3 regions of the Flexibacterium corallicola genome follow, and region 1 is predicted to be linked to each of the others. Evidence: riboswitches for the same ligand, from Rfam matches in the RefSeq annotation. Region 1 holds a riboswitch; each other region holds the start of a gene.
The links. A riboswitch is a leader RNA that binds a small molecule or an ion and turns the genes downstream of it on or off. The one in region 1 is predicted to bind cobalamin.

Region 1 (3,272 bases):
AGCTTTAAAGGAACTGAAGGGAATCCCCAATGGGTTTTCCCTTAAAAGAATTTAAAAATAGGAGGTAAGCCTGTTCCATAGCGCGTCACCCGTTCGGCCAAGATTCAGGAGAAAAGACTCCTTGCCAGCCTCAGGTTGTTGTTTCACATCTATGAAATGGACTTGCGTGCCAGTGCTGGTGCTGGAAGCACTGCGGACACTTACGGATACTTTGGCGTCCGGTGTTACTCTGCTCTGGTCTTTGGTGCTGGCGAGTGTTGTGGCGGATGGGTTGGGAGAGGCGTACTCATTGACAACAAGGGCCCGCCCATCTGGCAGCATATGCGTTTCATTGGGGTGGACTTCTGAATCGTAAATAACTTCGCCATATTCATCAATAAGTTCGACCCAAAGTGTCGTGCGTCCTTGGAGTGTCACTTCGCCCAGCCAAATGTTGAAAGGGCTGTCGAAAGGGTCGGCGTCAGGGTTGGACTTTGGCGGTGAGACAACAACTTGATGATATGTCTGCGCAGAAACTGTTCCCTTTTCAGAAACGTGCGTTTCTGTGGTCTCGTCTTTCGAGATACCCGTCTGGGAGATGTTTTTGGTTACAGGGCTTTCTTTATCTCCAGCTCTTGCAATGACAGCGAGCCCAAGAAATAGAAAGAGGGCTAGGAACGTGCGTGTTAAGCGGCGAACCGCAAAAAGTTGGCTGTGATTTACTGCGCCCGGTAACATTTCGATCTCACCCTTTATTATTTAAGAAGTTTGGTGGATGGTCCCAATTCGAAGCCAATGCGTTGGAATTCCCCTTATTTCCCTAAGGTAAATTAATGGGGGGGCTGTTCCATGTACTAGGAATTGTAGAGGTGAAACGTTTCAGCTGGGTGATGAAATGAAAGAGTTCAGCATTTCAGAACAAAATACGTAGAGTTTTGTTCCTGTTAGTTAATCTAGGCTGAATGCACATTGGATGACGGCGTGTTAAATTTTCCGTGATCAAGGCAAAAATATAACGGGGGGGGATTTGAAAACGTGGCTCCCCGGGCCGGATTCGAACCAGCGACCAAGCGATTAACAGTCGCTTGCTCTACCACTGAGCTACCGGGGAATACCTTATTCAGACACCCTATAAACCGATTATATAAATAAACCAAGCTTTGGGATCTGAATTATAATCGGAAAATGGCTCCCCGGGCCGGATTCGAACCAGCGACCAAGCGATTAACAGTCGCTTGCTCTACCACTGAGCTACCGGGGATCATCGAGCTTGCCTAGCAATTTACTAGGTAACCTACTTGCCACTTTCAGGCTTTATATCACAAACGAAGAATGGCTCCCCGGGCCGGATTCGAACCAGCGACCAAGCGATTAACAGTCGCTTGCTCTACCACTGAGCTACCGGGGATCATTTCTTATCGAAACGAACCGTCGCCGTTTGTGTGAGCCAGCTTTTATAAAAGCCGATGGGGTTTGCCAAGCCTGTTTTTGATAAAATCTTGTGATTGTGGAAAGAAAATGCAGATTTGCTGTGGGTGAAATTATTATTTCGATTATTTTCAGGCTGAAATGAGCGGTTTTACGCAGCTTTTTGTCAGTGTGCCCCATGTCTATTCATTGGGATGATTGACACAAAGGCCCTTCACCCCCCTTTATGGAGCAAGTTCTTTCAGTTTTTTTGCTAGGGCAATTTATAAATCAAGTTGTTTGTGAACGCCTTGGACAAAAATGAAACGGGAATGTGGTGATCGGTATAAAAGCCGGTAAAGCCACAGCTGCCCCCGCAACTGTAAGCGGAGTGAAGCAAACATATCCATGCCACTGGCGTCTATCGGAAGCTGGGAAGGCTGATTTGCTTTTAAAATCCGCGAGCCAGGAGACCGGCTGAGAGATAAACCTTCAATTGCTGTCGGGTGGACAGTCAGGGAGTTTGAATAAATGAGATTTTTCGAAGGGCTGCCAAAGCCGGTCCTGACTGTTGCCAGCGTTTCCCATGCCAAGGTAGCGCACCCGCGTTTCTTGCAGGGGCAAGGAAAACGCGGGTGAGCTTAACGACCAAAGCAAAATCCGTTCTTGTTTTAGGCGGCGCCCGTTCCGGCAAAAGTAGTTATGCCGAGCAGCTGGTACTTTCGAGCGGCTTGTCTGCGTTTTATGTGGCAACCGGCCAAGCCTTTGATGAGGAAATGCGTACTCGAATTGAAGCGCACAAGAGCCAGCGGGCGGGGCAGGGGTGGATGACCCTTGAAGAGCCGCTGGGCTTGCCCTTATGCCTTGCCAAAAACGCAAAGGAGGGGCGCGTGCTGCTTGTGGACTGCCTGACCCTTTGGCTTTCCAACCTTATGCATAGCGAGCGCAACATTGATGAGGAGAGCGACAAGCTGATCCAAATCATAAGCAGCAGTGCTTGCCCCCTCATCTTTGTATCCAATGAGGTGGGGCTGAGCATTGTCCCAGAAAATGCGCTGGCACGCCGGTTTCGCGACGAAGCCGGCCGCCTCAATCAAAAAGTGGCGGAGGCTTGCGACACGGTTGTGTTTGTCGCGGCTGGCCAAGCCCTACAGCTTAAACCTAATAATTCTCCGGAGATCCGACTGTGACCCCTTCATTTTCTGCAGCACCTACCACCAAAATCCCGGCTGTTATCGTGACCGGATTTTTGGGGGCTGGTAAAACAACCCTTGTGCGCAACCTTCTGGAAAAAGCTGAAGGCAAGCGGATCGCGCTTATTGTGAACGAGTTTGGCGAGATGGGCTTTGATGGCTCTCTGGTGAACGGGTGCGCCGACCCCAAGTGTAGCGCCGAGGAAGTGGTAGAGCTGGCCAATGGCTGCATCTGCTGTACGGTTGCAGATGATTTCCTGCCCACAATGGAAATGCTGCTAGCACGTAACCCGCGCCCTGATGCCATTATCATTGAAACTTCAGGCCTTGCCCTGCCGCAGCCGCTTGTGCGGGCGTTCAACTGGCCTACAGTGAAGCCGCTTGTGAGCGTGGATAGCGTTGTGACAGTGGTGGATACACCTGCTGTTGCGCTTGGCCGTGTGGCCAGTGATGAAGAGGCAGTTGCCGAACAAAGAAAAGCTGATGAGGCGCTGGACCATGAAAGCCCTGTTGAAGAGCTGTTCGAGGATCAGCTCACCTGCGCTGATCTTGTCGTGTTGAACAAAGCTGATTTGGTCTCCGATAAAGCGCTTGAAGAAGTGAAAAAGAGCCTTGGTGCCAGATTGCGCGATGCAGTGGAGATTGTTCCTGCACGACAGGGCGATCTGGCTCTGGAAGTTCTGCTGGGCCGCG
Region 2 (3,272 bases), 1.4 Mb from region 1:
GCGAGAGCTGGTGATGAAGGAATCCTAGAACTCATCCATAGAGATGAGCGGCACTGGGAGTTTTCTTCCTTGAAAAATTTTGGGCAAGAAGAACTTTATCATAGCGTGCTGTCACAGCAGTACACTGCACAACATAACGTATACTTCAATCAATATGATTTGGCGAATTATGGTCTTATTTTGTGGTGTGAAGCCCCTGTCGGGCGCGTGTACCTTGCCGAAGATGAGCATATGTTAAAGGTACTTGACTTGTCACTTTTACAAAAATTTCAGCGCAGAGGTATCGGAACGGTTGTCATGAAAGGCATCTGCGCAAAAGCTTCAAAGCTGAAAATTCCTGTCATGCTTCATGTCCTTAATATGAATAGACCTGCCTATAAATTTTACTACAGGTTTGGATTTGAGCCAGAAACTACAGGGAGGCACCATACGTTGATGAGGTGGTATCAACCAGACTATGACGCCTTGTTACGAGGTGAATTCATATCTGCAGCTGTCAAAATCAAACGAATGAATACTTCTGTAACTTCGACACCCTTCAGGCAACAACAGGAGAGTGATCAATCAATTTCAGATTCCCAATGAAAATTGGGACGCATATGACCATGGCCAATCATAGAGATTTTCTAAACAGATATTAAAGATAGGAAAATACAGATGAAAGATGACCTTAAGTCTTTGGAATATGCCGATTTTGAAAAGCTGAAGGGCGACATTTTTTTAATTGATGGTGAGAAGGTCCAGCTAAAATTTATAGAGAAAGGGCCTCAAACACCAGCAAGATTCCGGGAGCAGTTTATACTTTTGTTTGACTGCCCAGAAGGTTTCGAAGTCAAAGGTAGGATCTCGGAGGTACAACACCCAACAATTGGAGTTCATAATCTCCTTGTTACTAAAGTCTTGGAGGGTGGAGATGAATTCAACCTACAAATTATTTTTAACTGATCGATTTTAATGGAGCGGATGCCCCTTTTCCGATATTGCTGGGCAACTAGTCCACCGGTTTCCCTTGCATCAAAATTGCGGTACCCCGAGCATCTCTTCATAAAAACAGTCCTCAAGGCTCTGATGGAATGGATGCCCCACCCGGCGAGTCTCTGCCATATTAGGCAAGAGGACTGGCAGTGAAGGCTTTTATAATCCAATTCGAAGGCATTCGGCCATAGGATATCAATCACTTTTAACGTTCGAGCGACAATAGACAAATATTGAGCCGGAGGATCTCCACTTTTCTTAGGCCACTCCAGTTTACGGCCTGCGAAGTTCTCTAGGTTTCACTATGCATCATTTTCTCCCCATTTTTACTTCCAGATTCCAAAGTATCAACCATGCACTATCTTTTTGCTCTTGCAATCTGGCTTGTCTCTAATCATTATGCGCCGCAATGGTTTTCGAGGTCAAAAGCCTCGGAATTAAAAGGGAACACGGTGCAGTTTCACGTTTTGAAACTAACTCCGTGACTGCCCCCGCAACTGTAGGCGGAGAGCAAAGCTAGATATGCCACTGGGGAACCCGGGAAGGCTGGCCGAGCAATGACCCGTAAGTCAGGAGACCTGCCATTACCTGTTACTTCAACCTGGGCGGGGCGTCCTGGAAAGAGGCCATAATGTTTGCTTTCACGAAAGCCACTTACATATCCGGTTTCTATTGCCCCCGCTACATCGACAAGGGCGTTATGAGACCTGTATTTCTTCCAGTTAAGTTTCTGAGGCGCCGCCAGTTCATACTGGAACGCATGCCATGAGCACATCAGTCTTAGTCAACAATGTTTCTTGGGCGCCTAAAAAGAGCAAAAACGAGCCGGTTTTAAAGCCACTCAGCTTTGAACTGCCAGCGGGTGAAACCCTTGGGGTTGTGGGGGCAAACGGAGCAGGAAAGTCCACATTACTGCGATTACTATACCGCTTTAACAGGCCAGCAAGTGGTCATATCAATATTGGTGATGATGACATCTGGTCGCTTCCAGCCAAAGTAGTGGCGCGGCGTGTAGCTGCAGTGTTGCAGGAACAGCCCACGGATTTCGCACTCACTGTACGCGAGATCGTCGAGCTGGGACGAACGCCTTACAGCTATGGATTAACTAGTTTATGCAAACAGGGCCAACAGGTGGTAAGCCAAACGATCCATACTTTGAATCTAGAAGGGCTCATAGACCGTTCATTTACAACCCTTTCCGGCGGTGAACGGCAACGGGTTATGGTGGCACGGGCACTGGCGCAAGAACCTGATCTGCTCATTATGGATGAGCCAACCAACCATCTGGATATTCGCCATCAGCTGGAAATCCTGCAGCTCATCGAGGAGCTGGATCTGACAATCATCACCAGTTTGCACGATTTAAATATGGCAGCGCGGGTCTGTGACCAGATCCTACTTCTTGATCGAGGGCAAATGCTTGGGTTTGGAACACCGGACCAAATCCTCTCCCCGGCCTTAGTCTCAAAAGCCTTTCAGGTGAGCACAACACGCGACCACTTGATGACCACACAACAATCTCTCCTTACGTTCGATCTATACTCATAGGAATTATTTTCATGAAAAAACTTGGTTTGACGCTGGCTGCAGCGCTGCTGTCCTCTACACCTGTATTAGCAGAGGTTACCATTAAAAGCTGTAACCGCACCGTGACATTTGATGATGTACCAAAGCGGGCTGTTTCCAACGATTCCAACCTTACAGAGATGATGCTGGCACTGCAGCTACAGGACAAGATGGCGGGATATACCGGTATTTCTGAGTGGAGAACGCTGGATGATGGGCTAACAGATAAAGTGGCAGTCCTATCGGAACTGTCCCCACAATACCCAAACAAGGAAGTGTTGATAGGGGCTGATGCGGACTTTTATTTCGCGGGCTGGAACTACGGTATGAAGGTTGGCGGCGAGGTGACACCGGAAACACTGGCCCCATTCGGTATCAAGGTCTACGAGCTGACAGAAAGCTGCATCCATATTGGCGAGAAGCAGAAGGTATCAATGGAGGACTTGTACAATGACCTTTTGAACCTTGGCCGTATCTTTGCAGTTGAAGAGCGTGCGCTTGAACTGGTGCAATCCTATCGTGATGATCTTTCTCAGTTCAAACAGGGACTAAATGCCGGCACCACGCCACTTCGCGTATTTGTTTATGACAGCGGTGAAGATACCCCCTTTACTGCTGGCCGTTATGCCATGCCCACAGCACTGATTGAGGCCGCCGGTGGCAGCAACGTGATGGATACACTAGAAAGGAGCTGGGCACGGGTAAACTGGGAGGCCGTGATCGAAGCTAAC
Region 3 (3,272 bases), 870 kb from region 1:
GGTAGGTGGAGTAGTTGCCTTCATAAGGGATACCCTGACCGCGGTCGAGTTCCAAAATCCAGCCAGTAACGTTATCGAGGAAGTAGCGATCATGGGTAATGATCAATACGGAACCTTTGAACTCGCGCAGGTGCCGCTCCAGCCAATGCACTGTTTCAGCGTCAAGGTGGTTGGTCGGCTCATCGAGCAGCATCAGGTCAGGCTCAGAAAGAAGGAGCTGACACAAAGCAATACGGCGGCGTTCACCACCGGACAGGTTGGTTACCGGCGAGTCGGATGGAGGGCAGCGAAGCGCTTCCATTGCCATCTCGACCTGACTTTCCAGATTCCACAGATCCTGCGCATCAATGATGTCCTGAAGCTGAGCGCCTTCATCGGCAGTCTCGTCAGAATAGTTCATCATCAGTTCGTTGTAGCGGTCTACAAGAGCCTGTTTGTGAGCAACGCCTTCCATGACGTTTTCGAGAACTGTCTTATCCTCATCCAGCTTAGGCTCCTGTGGCAGATAGCCAACTTTGGCCCCTGCTGCGGCCCATGCTTCACCAGTGTATTCCTTATCAAGACCGGCCATGATCTTGAGAAGGGTGGATTTACCAGCACCGTTCGGGCCCAGAATACCGATTTTTGCATCCGGGTAGAACGACAGGTGAACATTGTCGAGGACTTTTTTAGCACCGTAAGCCTTTGAGACTCCGTGCATATGATAGATGAACTGGCGCGCCATGGACTGCCCACATCTCCTAATAGAATGATGAACTAGAAATCTTTGGCAGCACTCTTAACCCATGCCACCCTTTGGGGCAATCCATATCAGGAAAGCTGCATAGAAAGAAGAGAGAAAAAACAGGCCTCTTCTCTTTTATCCAGTAGCTACCAATTTAGGAAAAACAAGCTCTGGATCACGTCCGGAGTGACATCCGTTTTGAAGAGCGGAGGAATCCGGCTTCTGCCATCATATCGGACACGCAAAACGCAGTTCTTACATCAAGTCCATCAACACGTCCTTGTGTTGGGCTCAATAAAAATGGCGGCACATTGGCCGCCATCATAAACTCTGTTTTGTTTAAGCCTTAAGCAAGCTTGAGCTGGGGCACGACTGTGAGGTTCTTAACCAAGGTGTTGCCTTCAACGGCTTTCAGGCCTTTCACAGCAAGGTAAGTTACAACTGGTTCCAGAACCACAATTGCCAAATATGAGGCTGCGAACTGGGCCCATGCAGTGAATGGTGTTGCAACGTCGCCGATCATCAGCCAGAAACCGACCATGCCGGTGACACCTGTGTAGTATATGGCATCCAGCTTCAGTATCTGGGTGTAGGAAACGCGTTTGGACAGTTTCTGGTCAAACAGCTTCTTACCAGAAAGGTAGTGAACGGACACCAAAGGCAGCATCAAGGAGAGGCTGTTCACACCAAGGTGGTACATGTCTTGCGGGTCAAACGCGAATGCCTGAAACAAAAGACCAATGGCAAAGCCTAGAAGAACGGGTGTGAAGCCCAGTGTGAGATACATGGCCATTGCGCCAATGAAGTGCAGCTCGGAAGCGCCTACACTTGTGTGGTAGGACTGCATGAAGAGCGAGAAAAACGCTGCCGCCAAAATCGTTTTGGCCGGAACAAGAGGGTTCTTCAAAAACTCTGAGGCTTGCTGCTTTGCGCCCCATAAAAAGACGCCAACAGCGCCAACATTGGCAGCTACAACTTTTGCAGCAGACACATAGCCCGGTTCAATATGCATAATTTCATCTCCTTATCGCACCCTCCGTGCGAGCGCTATGCAAAGCGCAGTTATCCTATGTGTGGGCAGGTCTCCTGGCTCATAGCTCCTTGTTTGCCTCGCCTTCCCGAAGCAGTGCGCTTCAGTGGCCCTTGAGACAAACCAGCTATTCACAGTTGCGGGGGCAGCTGCGGATCAGGCCCTTATTTGGTCATCCCTTCCGCATTCCCTTTTACATCCACGCCAGCTTTGCCGGGGTGGAACCCAATGGGGAGAACTATTGCCGCTTTAAAAGAACTTTGCAACTGCTAGGATAAGCAACCTTAGTCGCAGTCCCGTTAAATATTCTCATCGATTGGCAGCAAAGGCATCGCCTGCCGGAGCTGTCCAAAAATAATACTTAAGTACAGAAAGAAACGAAGCACAACATTATCATTAAGAGACAAAAAAAAGGGCGTACTCAAGAACTAAGTACGCCCAGTGGTTGATACTCCCCCATATGAGCATCAGCCGTAGCAAGAAGAACCTACAACGTAGACTTGTTCATTACTTTGATCTCAATCAAAATAATTGGACTTACCTAAATTTCCTCTAAGGATTTTTCTGCCATTGATAGAGGTGGGACCAATCTTCCTCGGGATTTATCCTATACGCGCTTGTGGAATTGGTCTGGGGGCTCCCGTTTATTTCAGAGTTTTCACCTCCCTTTGTGGAGATCTCCATCGTCACAGTGAGATATCGGCGGTCCCAGTTTTCTGATAGTTTTCGAATATCCTCCACCAGCCTTGCATCAGCAATGGTCAACAGAGGCCCGCGTCCCAATATGTGGTAAATCCGCTCGCTATCTGTGGGAATCGGCGAAACGCTTGCGGGGCCACGTCCCTGCTCCTCAAAGACCTTCACTTGAGCCACTTGTGAGCGTAAAGGCGCGCCAATAACCTGCTCCGGCGGTATTTTAAAGGTCTGGGTAAGGACACCGCGCACAACTTCCACGTTAGATTCTGAAAGCACCCAAACGCGATAATCATGATCCTGCAGGTAATCAATCAGCTCTTTCATGGGCTGATAGACAAGATCAACATACGGCTGGTTATATTCCTCTTCCCGTACCGTTTGCACCCAGGTTTCCACATACCTTCGAATTGTATAGGAATTTAGGAGGCTGGGAGGGGGCATCTCCTTGCTGCTTCGGCTTATATAGGCCTCCACAGGACTAAATGGCCCGGCGCTCCAAAGAACGCCAGCATCGCGTAAAAGGGCAATCCTCTCGGATTTTTCTACATAGTCGGGGCTGGCTTCTCGCGTGGTCCGCTCTACAAACTCCACGATTTCATGGCGGACAGGAGTATGATTCCATGCGGGAAGAATTTCAACACTTTGGTAGCCTGTTGGCCGCAGCACAGACATAGCCCCCGCCGCAAATAATGCAGTCCATTTCATTGGTCTTCAGCCGATGTTTATGGTCACCCGGAAGTGGCTTCCCCACTCTTCTTCCCCACCATGAAACACGAGAAGCATTGCATTAGATTTAAAATTCCCCTTTTTGAAGCAAGCGCC

Region 2: another riboswitch for cobalamin. It lies ahead of P6574_RS12830 (ABC transporter ATP-binding protein); the one in region 1 lies ahead of cobU (bifunctional adenosylcobinamide kinase/adenosylcobinamide-phosphate guanylyltransferase).
Region 3: another riboswitch for cobalamin. It lies ahead of P6574_RS03090 (energy-coupling factor ABC transporter permease); the one in region 1 lies ahead of cobU (bifunctional adenosylcobinamide kinase/adenosylcobinamide-phosphate guanylyltransferase).

What each region holds. Positions count from the first base shown of each region.
Region 1 covers NZ_JARRCW010000001.1:1,524,113-1,527,384, forward strand. Annotated here, with positions in the region: gene P6574_RS06900 (hypothetical protein) at 52-717, opposite strand; tRNA gene P6574_RS06905 (tRNA-Asn) at 1,016-1,090, opposite strand; tRNA gene P6574_RS06910 (tRNA-Asn) at 1,166-1,240, opposite strand; tRNA gene P6574_RS06915 (tRNA-Asn) at 1,313-1,387, opposite strand; cobalamin riboswitch at 1,663-1,881, shown strand; gene cobU (bifunctional adenosylcobinamide kinase/adenosylcobinamide-phosphate guanylyltransferase) at 2,022-2,576, shown strand; gene cobW (cobalamin biosynthesis protein CobW) at 2,573-3,272, shown strand, end outside.
Region 2 covers NZ_JARRCW010000001.1:2,970,946-2,974,217, forward strand. Annotated here, with positions in the region: gene P6574_RS12820 (GNAT family N-acetyltransferase) at 1-585, shown strand, start outside; gene P6574_RS12825 (DUF6916 family protein) at 658-945, shown strand; cobalamin riboswitch at 1,369-1,575, shown strand; gene P6574_RS12830 (ABC transporter ATP-binding protein) at 1,741-2,523, shown strand; gene P6574_RS12835 (ABC transporter substrate-binding protein) at 2,535-3,272, shown strand, end outside.
Region 3 covers NZ_JARRCW010000001.1:655,210-658,481, reverse strand. Annotated here, with positions in the region: gene ettA (energy-dependent translational throttle protein EttA) at 1-724, opposite strand, end outside; gene P6574_RS03090 (energy-coupling factor ABC transporter permease) at 1,071-1,736, opposite strand; cobalamin riboswitch at 1,784-1,995, opposite strand; gene P6574_RS03085 (HAD family hydrolase) at 2,307-3,155, opposite strand.